Linked DNA regions of Aromatoleum aromaticum EbN1. The protein of the gene in region 1 binds, or shares a complex with, the protein of each later gene. Links are inferred from orthologs where the notes say so. Each region holds a gene or a part of one and is shown on either strand. Other genes may lie near its edges.

What was found. The genes of interacting proteins can lie anywhere in the genome.
Region 2: the proteins of cgtA (region 1) and ybiB are in contact, whole or in part, in a crystal structure (PDB 8BFT), measured with the Escherichia coli proteins. The link is inferred for Aromatoleum aromaticum EbN1 from one-to-one orthologs.

The regions. Positions count from the first base shown.
Region 1 is NC_006513.1:491,806-499,492, reverse strand. What follows is about bases 4,455-7,327. They hold cgtA (Obg family GTPase CgtA), read right to left. Parts: upstream 6,562-7,327; coding sequence 5,347-6,561; downstream 4,455-5,346. Other genes in these bases: rplU (50S ribosomal protein L21), read right to left, coding at 6,920-7,231; rpmA (50S ribosomal protein L27), read right to left, coding at 6,638-6,901; proB (glutamate 5-kinase), read right to left, coding at 4,455-5,328. Outside these bases: IS66 family insertion sequence element accessory protein TnpA, read right to left, coding at 1-172; EBN1_RS02310 (secondary thiamine-phosphate synthase enzyme YjbQ), read left to right, coding at 323-736; EBN1_RS02305 (HD domain-containing protein), read left to right, coding at 756-1,484; EBN1_RS02300 (hypothetical protein), read right to left, coding at 1,454-1,594; EBN1_RS02290 (hypothetical protein), read left to right, coding at 1,796-2,047; EBN1_RS02285 (DUF4112 domain-containing protein), read right to left, coding at 2,126-2,632; EBN1_RS02280 (PEP-CTERM/exosortase system-associated acyltransferase), read left to right, coding at 3,302-4,075; more of proB, read right to left, coding at 4,213-4,454; RadC family protein, read right to left, coding at 7,440-7,687. UniProt on the Escherichia coli protein: An essential GTPase which binds GTP, GDP and possibly (p)ppGpp with moderate affinity, with high nucleotide exchange rates and a fairly low GTP hydrolysis rate.
Region 2 is NC_006513.1:2,287,998-2,294,088, reverse strand. What follows is about bases 173-3,117. They hold ybiB (DNA-binding protein YbiB), read left to right. Parts: upstream 173-1,157; coding sequence 1,158-2,078; downstream 2,079-3,117. Other genes in these bases: EBN1_RS10920 (FMN-dependent NADH-azoreductase), read right to left, coding at 3,110-3,117; EBN1_RS10925 (pirin family protein), read right to left, coding at 2,088-2,972; EBN1_RS10935 (2-hydroxy-3-oxopropionate reductase), read right to left, coding at 212-1,105; EBN1_RS10940 (NAD(P)-dependent oxidoreductase), read right to left, coding at 173-212. Also shown: more of EBN1_RS10940, read right to left, coding at 1-172; more of EBN1_RS10920, read right to left, coding at 3,118-3,709; EBN1_RS10915 (disulfide bond formation protein B), read left to right, coding at 3,979-4,479; EBN1_RS10910 (YgaP family membrane protein), read right to left, coding at 4,501-4,725; EBN1_RS10905 (efflux RND transporter permease subunit), read right to left, coding at 4,722-6,091.

The DNA of each region.
Region 1 (7,687 bases):
TGCCGCACACCGGCCCGACGATCGCACGCCAGCGCTGAAAGCTCGAGACGCTGATCGACTCGTGCGCGCAGAATGCCGTGACGCTCAGCCCGCTCGAACCGTGGCGGGCGAACACCTCCTGCCACTCCTCTCGGCTGCGCCGGCGCCATTTGCGCTTGAGCACCCCTGCCATGAACGATCCCTCCATTGTTGACCCTGGAGGCAATTGTCCACGTCGATCACGTGCCCTGGAATAACGCCGGTCAGTTACCGCTTACGCCGGACCGAGGTCAAGGAACTGGAGCGTTCAGCCCAAGGTGCAGTCATCACGGGAGATCCACGAATGGCTTACCAGGAAACGTTCGAAATCCGCACCAGCGGGCGAGGGATGAGCGACGTGACCGGCCAAGTCGCCGCGATCGTCGAACGCGCGCCGAAGGGCGCGGGGCTCGCTCATGTTTTCGTCCGGCACACGAGCTGTTCGCTTCTGATGACCGAGAACGCCGACCCCGACGTGCGGCGCGACCTCGAGACGCTTGCTCGCCGCTGGGCGCCGGACGGCGATCCGGCGTACCGACACGACCTCGAAGGCGACGACGACATGGCGGCGCACGCGCGCTCGGTGCTGAGCGGCACCGACGTGACGGTGCCGTTCAACGACGGGCAGTTGCTGCTCGGGACGTGGCAGGGGATCTACCTGTGGGAGCATCGGGCGCGGGGCCATATGCGGCAAGTCGTCGTCACGCTGATCGAGTGAGACGGAGTCGAACCCGACCGTGATCGCGGCAATTCCACACCTCGACTCGACCCTCCCTTCCGACTGGCTCGCGCAACTGCATACGCGCTGCCTGCGCGACTTCGACGGCGATGTGCTGTGGCGGGAACTGGCCGACGCCTATTCGGCGCCGCCGCGCGGGTACCACACGCTGTGGCATGTGGCGTTCATGTTCGCGCAGTACGACCGCGTCGCGGCCCGGCTCGCGTACCCGGTCGCGGTGCGTGCGGCGATCTGGTTCCACGACTTCGTTTATGAGACCGACGCGGGCGCGTATTCACGGAACGAATCCCGCAGCGCGGACGCGATGCGGCGGCGGTGTATGGATCTGCTCCCGGCGCCCGAGGTCGAGCTTGCCGCCGCGCTGATTCTCGCGACGAAGACGCACGAGCCCGGCCCGGCATTTTTCCCGGGGGATCCGGCCGCCTACGCGGACTGCGAGCACTTCCTCGACATCGATCTCGCGATCTTCGCGTGTGCGCCGGCGCAGGTGCGGGCATTCGACGACGCGGTGCGCGACGAATTCCGGCAGTACGCGGACGGCGAGTTCGCTGCGGGGCGGCTGCGCGTGCCGAGGGCATTGCTCGCGCGCCCGCGAATCTATTTCTCTGCCGCATTCGAACCCTGCGAGCCGACCGCGCGCGCCAACCTGCGCCGACTGATCGAACGATGGGAGAAGCGCGCGGGCGAGCGGGACGGTCATGCCCGCAGCAACCACACTCGTCCGTAATTCGACGGCACCCGCAGCGTCCGGATGCCGCCGGCCTCGACGCCGGGTACCGGCTCATCCCCGTGCAGCATCTCGTGATAGTCGCCGGCGTGCGGGAGTGCGAACCTCACCCACTGGTCGTCGCCCGGGAAGTTCAGCGCGACGAGCGCCGATGCGTTTTTGGGAATGCCCTTCGCGAGCAGCTCGACGCTGAAGATGCTCGAGGCCCTCGACGAGGTGAAATGGGACATGCTCAAGGAATGGGCGCAAACGAAGAAGGCGCCCAAGCACGCCGCGTGGATGCACGACGGCCGCTACAGGGAGATGTTCAAGTGAAGCTCGCGACCCCCCAAGCAATGCGGCCGCGACGGCACGATCCTCGCCGGGCTCGCCGGCGTGATCCTGCCGCTCTTGCCGGCACGCCGCTGGTGTTTGCCGGCCTGTGGCTGCTCGCGCGCACCGGCCACCGTCAGGCCGCGCGTGCAGGAGTCGCCGCCGGGCTCGGCTTCATCGTCGCGATCGTCGCGAAGCTCGGCATTTCGTTCGCGATGCTCGGCATCTTTGCGGTCGCGTGGATGGTTTGAACGGCAAGGTCGTGAACGTGGGTCGGCCTGAGCGCAACGAAGGCCGAGGGGAACTCGGCCTCCGTCCTCGCAACCGTATCAGCCTCCTACCGCAGCAAGAATCGCCTTCACGATCAGCGCGGAAATCGTCGCGAAAATCAGCATCACGACGAGCAGCCCGGCGATGACCAGCGCGACGAGGCGGCGGCTGCTGCGGGTGGTTGCCGCGGGGTCGTCGACGTGCTGTTCGAGTAATTGCACGTTTCGCTGGTTCGCCTTCCATGCGGCATCGAAAACGTCGCCGAGGATCGGTACGACGCCGACGATGCCTTCGATCGCGACATTGCCGATCATGCACAGCAGCACGCTGCGCGGCATGCCGAGGCGCGCCGCCTCGCGAACGATGTAGCCCGACAGCAGCACGCCGACGGCGTCGCCGAGGAAGGGCACCAGCCCGATCAGCGCCTCGACGCCGATGCGAAATCCGCCGGGCAGCCGGATCGAACTATCGAGCAGCCACGCGAGCGCGCGAAGCTTCTCGCGCGTGTGTGCGCCTTCGCGCGAAGCGGCGAACGGCTCCCGCCCGACACCGGGGGGACCCTTCATTTCCGGCGCCTCGCAGGGCGCGCTGCGCGCTGCAGGCCGCCGCATGCGCCTGCTGCTCGCGGTGCGTCGCCGTGCCGGCTGATGTCCGTCGTGCAGGAGCCCATTGTTGAATCCGCTAAAAGGATGAGGAGAGGGGAGACGGCGGCTCGGCGCTGGTCGGGCCGCCCCACGCTGGTATGCAACCCACGTTCCTCGCCGAGGGCCTGCCACGTCCCGTCCCCGGTTCTCCTGTCCGGCTTGATCGGGGTCCCCTTCCTTCTTGCGCCACGGCGTCGCTACGCATCCGCCGCGTGCGGCATGCACTGTCCGTAGCGCATTTTTACCTGCTTCGCGACCTATTCAGTCAGCGTCTGCTGGCGTTGAATCCGGATTGAGACTTGACTACAAAGAGGTTGTCGATACCATGAACCGCTGCCGGTTGCCGCTGCGGACAGGCCGGTTACTAATAATCAATCGCCCTCAGTTCGACGGCTTTCCGATTTCTCGTCGACTGGTACGATCAGCGCTGAATGACACGGATTCAGACGGTACAGCACGTCAAGCGGGGCTGCACGATTGTGAAAGGAGCCTGCTCCTTTTCTGCGCCGCGGATAGGGCGGCACGGATCATAAAATCGGGCCGGTCCGGCGAATTCGAGCGCACTGGGGAAAAGAGCGCACTGGGGAAATTATGCGCACACCGTTTTCTTGTGATTCCGACCTGGGCAAGGGATTCGGGAGCCGCTTCGAGATTTTGCCTGCGCTGGATCAATCCACGCGCGACCAGGTCTTCACGATTCGCCATGAGGTGTACTGCGAAGACCTCGGGTTCGAGCCGCTGCGCGAGAATCGGCATGAAACCGACGAATACGACCGCCACAGTGTGCATTGCCTGCTGCGTACGGCAGACGAATCGCATACGCTCGTCGGCTGCACCCGGTTGGTGCTCGCGCGCCCGGAAGATCCCGCTCATCCTTTTCCGTTCGAGAGCACTTGTCGGGCGAACCTGGATCAGCACACGATCGATTCGCGGGCTCTGCCGCGACACGAGATCGCGGAAGTCTCCCGGCTCGCGGTCAGGAAAATGTATCGTCGCCGTCGCGGTGAAAAGCATACCGAGATGACGCTGCGAAACCGCGACTTCGGATCGAGCGCCAGCCCGCGTTTTCCATTCATCCCGGTTGGCTTGTATCTGGGAACGATGGCATTGGCCGAGCAATGCGGCATCGAAAAGGTGTTCGTCATTACGGAGCCCCGCTTGGCCGCACATCTGTCCCGGCTGGGGTTCAGTATCGTGCAGGTCGGCCCGCCAATCGAACATCGCGGTACCCGGGTGCCCTCGATGATGGACGTGGAGCAGAGCAAGGAAGGGCTGCGTTCGCTGATTCGCCCGATGTGGGAGTTGATCCGCGGAGGCGTCGGGGCCGGCTACGCAGGGAAACGCGCAGCGATGGTTGCTACCTGACGGCGATATGCCCTGGCCTCATCGGCAGCGCAGCGCCCGGCCCCGCTACTGTCCCATTCAATCCGGATCAGGAATCGCTGTGTGGAAACATGGTTCGCCCTCATCGATGAATGCAGGCTGTCACGAAGCCGTGCGGTTTATCGCAGTACCATGTTGTCGCGGTGAACCAGTTCGGGTTCGTCGATGTAGCCGAGCAGCTTTTCGATTTGTGTGCTGGATTTGCGCGCGATGCGGCGGCACTCGCTGCTACTGTAGTTGACTAGGCCGCGTGCGATCTCGTCACCGCCGGCGCTACGGCATGCGACCGCTGCGCCGCGCTCGAATTCGCCTCCGACCTCGACGACGCCCACGGGCAACAAGCTGCGTCCGCTGCGCAACGCAACGACCGCGCCGTCGTCGAGAATGAGGTCGCCCGCGAGCTGCAGGTGGTCGGCGAGCCACTGCTTGCGCGCCTGCAGCGGCGAACTGGTCGCGTAGAGCAGGGTGCCGAGCGGTTCGGCCTGCGTGAGGCGGATCAGCGCGTCGACTTCGTTGCCGCTCGCGATGCACGTGTGCGCCCCGCTTCGCGCCGCACGCTGGGCGGCGCGGATCTTCGTGATCATGCCGCCCCTGCTGATACCGGTGCCGGCGCCGCCTGCCATCGCTTCGTACGACCTGTCCTCGGCCCGACCTTCGCAGACGAGCGTCGCATTGGGGTCGCGGCGCGGGTCGGCAGTGTACAAGCCTTGCTGGTCGGTGAGGATCACCAGCGCATGAGCTTCGATGAGGTTCGCGACCAGCGCGCCGAGCGTGTCGTTGTCGCCGAACTTGATCTCGTCGGTGACGATCGTGTCGTTCTCGTTGATGATCGGCACGACGCCCAGCTCGAGCAGCGTCGTCAGCGTCGAACGTGCGTTGAGGTAGCGCTTGCGGTCGGCGAGGTCGTCGTGGGTCAGCAGGATCTGCGCGGTGTGGAGATTGTGACGCGAAAAGGCATCCTCGTAGGCTTTGACGAGGCCCATTTGCCCGACCGCGGCGGCGGCCTGCAGCTTGTGCATTTCGTGCGGGCGCTTTTGCCAGCCGAGGCGCTGCATTCCCGCGGCGATCGCACCGGACGACACCAGCACGACCTGCTTGCCCGCGCCACGCAACGTTGCGATCTGGCGCGCCCAGTCGCCCATCGCCGCTTTGTCGAGTCCGGCGCCGTTGTTCGTGACGAGTGCGCTGCCGACTTTGACGACGATGCGTCGCGCGTTGCGGATCTTGTCTCTCATGACGGGCTGCGAAGGTTCCTAATGATTGGGCCGGTTGGTGTCCTGCTCATCGGCGGGGTCGTTCTCGTTCCCGTCGCGGCCGTCGTCGCCGGTGCCAGTTTCGCCTTCGGCGAGGAGCGCCTGCAGCCGTGCCTGGTAGGCCGCTTCGACGCGGGCTTCGGCTTCGGCTGCGGCGAGCGCTTCCGCATGGGTACGGGCCGCTTTCTCGGCTTCCGCCTGGGCACGCCCGGCATCGAGGAAGTCCTGGATCGCGAAGACCAGCTTCCTGCAGCCGTCACCGGTCAGCGCCGAGATCTCGAAATGGCGTTCGACCGGCCCGTAGGCTTCGAGGAAGGCCGCGACGCGCGCGGCGCGTTCGTCTTCGGGAATCAGGTCGAGTTTGTTCAGCGCAAGCCAGCGCGGCTTGTTGTACAGCGATTCATCGTACTTGCGCAGTTCCTCGACGATCGCCTTGGCGTCCCGTACGGGATCGGCGTCGGGATCGAACGGTGCGAGGTCGACGAGATGCAGCAGCACACGCGTGCGCTGCAAATGGCGCAGGAACTGGTGGCCGAGCCCATGCCCTTCAGCCGCCCCTTCGATCAGCCCGGGAATGTCGGCGATGACGAAGCTGCGGTTCTGGTCGGTGCGCACGACGCCGAGGTTCGGTGCGAGCGTCGTGAAAGGATAGTCGGCCACTTTCGGCTTTGCCGCCGAGACTGCGCGGATGAATGTCGACTTGCCGGCGTTCGGCATGCCGAGCAGGCCGACGTCAGCCAGCACTTTCAGTTCGAGGCGCAGCGCGCGGCGCTCGCCTTCCTCGCCCATCGTGCGCTTGCGCGGGGCGCGGTTGACGCTCGATTTGAAGTGGAGGTTGCCCAAACCCCCCTTGCCGCCGCGCGCGACGATCGCCTGCTTGCCGTCCTCGTCGAGGTCGGCGACGAGTTCGCCGGTTTCGAGATCGGTGATCACCGTGCCGACCGGCATGCGCAGCACGATGTCTTCGCCGCCCTTGCCGTAGCAGTCCTTGTTGCCGCCGTTCTCGCCGCGTTGCGCGCGATGCATGCGCGTGAAGCGGTAGTCGACGAGCGTGTTGAGGTTGCGGTCCGCGAGCGCGTAGATGCTGCCGCCGCGGCCACCGTCGCCGCCGTCCGGGCCGCCCCGCGGGATGAATTTCTCGCGCCGGAACGACGCCGAGCCGTTGCCGCCGTCGCCGGCCATGACCTCGATGCGTGCTTCGTCAATGAACTTCATGATGATGTGCCTGTGGCAAAAACAAAAAAGCCCTACCGCAAGGATAGGGCTTTTCGAACCGGAACGCCGCCGGGTTTCAGGCGGCTTCGGGCACGATGACGACGGTGCGGCGGCGCTGCGCGCCCTTGATCGTGAACTGCACGGTGCCGTCCTTCAGGGCGAACAGCGTGTGGTCCTTGCCGATGCCGACGTTTTCGCCCGGATGGTATTCGGTGCCGCGCTGGCGAACGATGATGTTGCCGGCGAGCACGAACTGGCCGCCATAGCGCTTGACGCCGAGGCGTTTCGATTCCGAGTCGCGGCCGTTACGGGAACTGCCGCCAGCTTTTTTGTGTGCCATGTCGAATTACCTCCGGACTCAGGCCGAGATCGCTTCGATGCGAAGCTCGGTGTAGTTCTGGCGATGCCCCTGATGCTTCTGGTAGTGCTTGCGGCGGCGCATCTTGAAAATCTTGATCTTGTCGTGACGGCCGTGGGACACCACGGTCGCCGTGACTGTAGCGCCGGAAACCACCGGGGTGCCGATCTTGACCGACTCGCCCTCGCCGACCATGAAAACCTGGTCGATGGTGATTTCGGAGCCCACGTCTGCCGGTATCTGTTCTACCTTGATCTTTTCGCCGGCTGCGACGCGATACTGCTTGCCGCCGGTTTTTATCACCGCGTACATGGTGTTGCTCCAGTTGATGGGTTTGCAAAAGAATCGAGCACTCTAATTGCGAAGTGGATGATAGTCAAGGATTTCAAGGTCTTCTGCCGGTTGGCGGAGGGTCGGCGGAGTTCGCGGGGCAGGGTGGGCATGACCACCGCGGCAAAGCCCGGGCGGGTGCTTTTGCCATTTCCGCAGGTCGGAGCGGGGTGCGCCCGCCGGCCACACGCTACAGCAACCCGCGCTCGGCGAACGACAGGGGCTGCGCATGGGCGGTGACGATGAAGTGATCGAGGACACGGATATCGACCAGTTCGAGCGCCTGCTTCAGGCTGCGCGTCAGCAGTTCGTCCGCGGGGCTCGGCTCGGCCGCGCCCGAAGGGTGGTTGTGGGCGAGAATCACTGCCGCCGCGTTGCGCGCCAGCGCGAGCTTGACGACTTCGCGCGGGTAGACGCTGGTCTGCGTCAGCGTGCCGC
Region 2 (6,091 bases), 1.8 Mb from region 1 along the record:
TCGACGTCCGCGCTTGCGGTGACGACGGTGAACGCGACCTCGGTCGCCGCGGCGAGCGCAGCCGGACTGTCGTGCACGACTGCATCGCTGCCCGCGAACGGCGCGACGCTCTGCGGCCGTCGCGCCCACAGGTGCAGGCGGTGGCCGGCCTGCTGCAGGTGCCGCGCCATCGGCAGGCCCATGACGCCGAGGCCGACGAAACCCACATCCATCATTCGCCCTCCCGCCCGCTCTCGCCGCCGCTCATGTGTTCGAGGAGCTTCAGCATCGCCACCGAATCGTCGTCGCCGAGCCCGCTGCCGACCATCGCGTTGAACATCTGCGCAGTCGCTGCCGCCGACGGCAGCGCGAGGCCGAGGCGGTGCGCCTCTTCCATGACGATGCGCATGTCCTTCTGGTGCATCCACGCCTTGAAGCCCGGCTTGAAGTTGCGCTCCAGCATCCGCTGGCCGTGGTTTTCGAGGATGCGCGAATAGGCGAAGCCGCCGAGCAGCGCTTCGCGCACTTTCGCCGCATCGACGCCGCTCTTGTGCGCGAAGTTCATCGCTTCGGCGACGGCCGCGACGCCGACACCAGTGAGAATCTGGTTGCACGCTTTCGCGACCTGCCCGGCGCCGACGGCGCCGATCAGCGACACCGTGCGACCCATCGCGTCGAACAGCGGCTTCACCCGCTCGAACGCCGCGGCGTCGCCGCCGACCATGATCGTCAGCGTCGCGCCAACCGCGCCGACTTCGCCGCCGGACACCGGCGCGTCGAGCATCGCGATGCCGCGCTCGGCGAGCCGCGCCGCGATCGCCTGCGCCGCGCCGGGCGCGATCGTGCTCATGTCGACGAACACGAGGCCGCGCCGCGCCCCATCGGCGACGCCCTGCGGACCGAGCGCGACCTCTTCGACGTCGGGTGCGTCGGCGACGATGCTGATGACGATTTCGGCGCGCGACGCCACGCCGGCCGCGCTCGCGCAGTCGCCCGCGCCGGCGTCGAGCAGCGGCTGCATCGATTCGCGGCGCCGGCTCCAGACGTGCACGCGGTGACCGGCGCGGATCAGGTTCAGCGCCATGGGACGGCCCATCAGGCCGAGTCCGATAAATCCGACTTCCATTCTCTTGTGCTCCTGGCTGGCTGGAATGCGCACGGCGACGGATAATCGCGCCATGACCTACGCCTCGATCATCAAGGAAATCGGACGCGGCGCCAAGGGCGCGCGCTCCCTCGACACAGCCAGCGCCGAAGCGCTGTTCGGCGACATTCTCGACGGCAAGGTGCCGGATCTCGAGCTCGGCGCGATGCTGATCGCGCTGCGCATCAAGAGCGAGACGCTCGACGAGCTCGTCGGCTTCAAGCGCGCGATGGACGCTCGCACCGAAGCCGTAGAGGTCCCGCCGGGACCGCGCTGCGTTGTGCTGCCGACCTACAACGGCGCGCGCCGCCAGGCGAACCTGATGCCGCTCGTCGCGTTGCTCGTCGCGCGCGAAGGCGTGCCGGTGCTGATCCAAGGGCGGCACGACTTCGAGTCGCGCAGCAGCCCGTTCGCGCTCCTCGCCGCGCTCGACATCCTCCCGGCCGCGAACGCCGACGACGCGGCACACGCGCTCGCCGAGCGCCACATCGCGTGCCTGACGCTGCCGCAGCTGCTGCCGGGCCTCGATCGCCTGCTCAGCCTGCGGCTACGGCTCGGCGTGCGCGGCAGCGGCCACACGATGGCGAAGCTGGTCGACCCGTGCATCGGCCGCAGCGTGCGCGTCGTCGCGGTCACGCACCCCGAATATCTCGAACGGATGCACGAATTCCTGCTCGTCGATGGCGGGCGGGCGATGCTGATGCGCGGCACCGAAGGCGAAGCCTACGCGAATCCGCGCCGGCGTCCGGCGATGGAAGCGTTCCGTGAAGGCGTCGCCAGCGTCGCGTGGCCGGCCGAAAGCGGTGGTGCGCCGCCGCTCGAAGGCGTTGCCGATGCACCCGGCGTCGTCGCCAACGCGGTGCTGATCCGCGCGATGCTCGCCGGCAGCGTCGCGACGCCGCAACCGATCCTCGACCAGGTCGCGGCGCTCGTGCAGCTCGCGCGGGAAGATTGATCCGCCTCGTCAGCGCGGGGCGAAGCGCCCGTCGCGGTAGTCGCCGAGGGCCGCGTGGATCTCGGCCTCGGTGTTCATGACGAACGGGCCGTACTGCGCGATCGGCTCGTTCAGCGGCCGACCGGCGATCAGCAGCAACCGCGCAGGCACCGTGCCCGCGTCGATGACGACCCCGTCGGCCTGCGGCGCGTTGGCGAGGATCGCCATGCGCCGTTCGGCGACCGCCGTGCCGTCGACCGCGACTTCACCGCGATAGACATACAGGAACGCGTTGTGCGCCGGCGGCAGCGTCTGCGCGAAGCGCGTCCCGGCAGGCAGGTGGACGTCGAGATACAGCGGCGCAGTCGCTTCACGCGTCACCGCACCGGCGACACCGTGGCTCGCCCCCGCGATGACCCGGACTTCGACACCGTCCGCGCTCGTGAACCGCGGCAGGTCGGCAGCGGCGAAGTCGCGGTACCACGGCTCGCACAGCTTGTCGCGCGCCGGCAGGTTCAGCCACAGCTGGAAACCTTCCATGACGCCTTCTTCCTGCTCCGGCATTTCGGAGTGAATCACGCCGCGGCCGGCAGTCATCCACTGCACGCTGCCGTTCTCGAGCAGCCCTTCGTGGCCCGCGCTGTCGCGGTGGCGCATGCGTCCGGCGATCATGTAGGTGACCGTCTCGAAGCCGCGATGCGGATGGTCGGGGAAGCCGGCAAGGTAATCATCCGGGTTCTCGTTGCCGAACGCATCGAGCATCAGGAACGGGTCGAGGCGGCGCTGCAGCGGCTGGGTCAGCACGCGCGTGAGCTTCACGCCCGCACCGTCGGACGTCGCCTGTCCGGCAACGAGGCGCTCGACGGCGCGGCTGTGCGTGACGTGTTCGGTTGCTTCGGGGAGTTCGGCAGGCATCGCGGTTCTCCTGATGGGGTCGGGGGTTCGCTCGTGCCGCCCGCACGGGCAGGCGGCATCCGTCTTTGCGGAAGCGATCGATGAAGGTGCGACGCGACGCCGCAGCGCCCGGGTCAGGCCGGCGCTGCGAGGATCCGTCAGGCGAGTGCCGCCTCGATATCGCGCTCGGCTTCGGCAAAAGCCTGTTCTGCGGCGTCGGCGCCCATCGCGAGACCTTCGGCAAAGACGAAATGCACGTCGGTCATGCCGAGGAAACCGAAAATCGTCTTGAGGTACGGGACCTGGGTATCGGCCGGGGTGTCGCGATAGCGGCCGCCGCGGGCGAATGCGACGTACACCTTCTTGTCCTTCAGCAGGCCTTCGGGGCCGTTCGCCGTGTAGCGGAATGTGACCTTTACGCGCGTGATCGCGTCGATCCAGTTCTTCAGTTGCACCGGCACGCCGAAGTTGTACATCGGCACGCCGATGACGACGGCGTCGGCGGCCTGGATCTCGGCGATCAGCACGTCATCGAGCGCGACGCGGGCCGTCTGCTCGGGCGTGCGCTTGTCGGCCGGTGTGAACAGCGCGCCGAGCGCCGCTTCGTCGAGCACCGGGTGCGGGTTCTGCGCGAGGCTGCGCACGACGACCGCGGCGCCCGGGTGCGACGCGCGCAGCCGCTCGACGATGCTGTTCGCGACGCGGGTGGAGTTGGAAGCGTCGCTGCGGGCGCTCGAATTGATTTGCAGGATGTTCATTGTGTTCTCCAGTGAGTTTGAGTGTTTACGGGGTCTACTTTATTGATTGAACTGTTGCCTGAAAAGCCACGAAACCTGACAACACTGTTCCTGTTATTGCAAGAATTGCACTGCTTCCTCAGGCGCCGAGAGCTGTCGCGTGCACTGGAAGGCGCCGTGGGGCGCTTCAGGGTCTGAGCGGCGGCGGGTAACGAACTTTTCGTGCGGCGCAGCGACGAAGGCTGGTCCTGACCTACAATCCGGCCTGCCCAACCACTCGCGTGCCGCCCATGCAATCTTTCGCCTTTTCCACCCGCGCGCTCTTCCTCGGCCTTTTCGCGGTATGCGCCGGGCTGCTCGGCTTCGGCCTGTACCTGCAGCACGCGGTCGGGCTCGAACCGTGCCCGATGTGCATCATGCAGCGCTATGCTTTCGTCGCGATCGCACTGACGGCGCTGGTCGCCGGGCTGCACGGGCCGGGACGCCGTGGCACGCGCGCCTACGCCGCCGTGATCCTGCTGCTGGCGCTCGCCGGCGGGGGCGTCGCGCTGCGCCAGACGTGGATGCAGCTCTACCCGCCGGAGTTCGCCGAATGCGGGCCCGACCTCGAATTCATGCTCGGCAGTTTTCCGCTGGCCGACGCGCTGCCGATGATCTTCCAGGGCGCGGGCGACTGCTCGAAAGTCGACTGGGCTTTCCTCGGCCTGTCGATCGCGAACTGGTCGCTCGTATGCCTGACGCTCGTCGCAGTGTTTGCGATCATGATGATCGCGCGCAAGCGCGGCGGCTGAAGCACCCTCCCGGCCCGCCGCTCACCGGCACGCGACCGCGTCCCGGACGCCGAACTTGCGAAGGATCGTTTCCAGGGGGCAGATGCCGGTGAAGCCGCTCTGGAACAGGTTCGCCCCGACGAAGGCGGTGAACCACAGGAAATTCGCGTTGACGAACAGCGGCGAAGCTTCGGCGCCGAGCGCGAGCGAGATCAGCACGAAGGCGCCGGCGAAGATGCGGACGAACTGGTTGACGGTCAGGTTCACGGTGTTTCTCCTTGCAGTTGGGCGACTCGGCTGCGCATCGCAGCGAAATACAGCACCGGGATGACGACCAGCGTCAGCACGGTGGAGACGAAGATGCCGAAGATCAGGCTGATCGCCAGGCCATTGAAGATCGGGTCGTCGAGGATGAACAGCGCGCCGATCATCGCCGCGAGCGCGGTGAGCCCGATCGGCTTCGCACGCACCGCCGCGGCGCGGATCACCGCCTCGCCCAGATCCATGCCCGCGCGCACCTGCTGATTGACGAAATCGACGAGCAGGATCGAGTTGCGCACGATGATGCCGGCGAGCGCGATCATGCCGATCATCGACGTCGCGGTGAATTGCGCGCCGAGCAGCGCGTGGCCGGGCATCACGCCGATGATCGTCAGCGGGATCGGCGCCATGATGACGAGCGGCACGAGATAGCTGCGGAACTGCGCGACGACGAGCAAGTAGATCAGGATCAGGCCGACCGCGTAGGCGGCGCCCATGTCGCGGAACGTCTCGTACGTGACCTGCCATTCGCCGTCCCACTTGAGGCTGTAGCCCGCATACGGGTCGGCCGGCGCGCGGATGAACCATTCGCCGAGCGTGCCGCCGAGCCCCGGCGCCCCGTCGAGCGCGAGGTCCTTCACTTTCGAGCGGATGTCGAACATGCCGTACAACGGCGAATCGAGCCGTCCGCCCATGTCGCCGGTGACATACACCACCGGCAGCAAATCCTTGCGGTAGATCACCTGCTCGCGGACGGTCTCGTGCGCCCGGACGAGCTCGGACACCGATACCAGCGTGCCGTCGCGCGCCCGCACTTTCATCGCCAAAAGCGGATCGACGCTCGACTGCCGTTCGGACGGCAGCTGGATGCGCACCGGAATCTCGTACTTGTTGTCGCCGCCATGGATCGGCGTGACGTCCTCGCCGGCGAGCCCCAAGCGCACGACTTCGACGATGTCCGCCTGCGCGACGCCCATGCGCGCAGCCTTCGCCTGATCGACGCGCAGCACGAGCTTCGGCGCCGCTTCGTCCACGGTGTCGTCGACGCCGACGATGTCGGCTGCTCCCTCGAACGCCGCACGCACGCGGCCGGCAACCGCGACCTGGCCGGCGTAGTCCGGTCCATACACTTCGGCGACAATCGGCGACAGCACCGGTGGGCCCGGCGGCACTTCGACGACTTTCGCGTTGCCCCCGGCTGCGTGCGCGATCCCGCTCACCGCCTCGCGCACCGCCACCGCGACCTCGTGGCTCTTGCGCGAACGGTGCGCCTTGTCGACGAGATTGACCTGCACGTCGCCCTGCTCCGGCGCGCTGCGGAGGTAATACTGGCGCACCAGGCCGTTGAAGTTGATCGGGCTCGCGGTGCCGG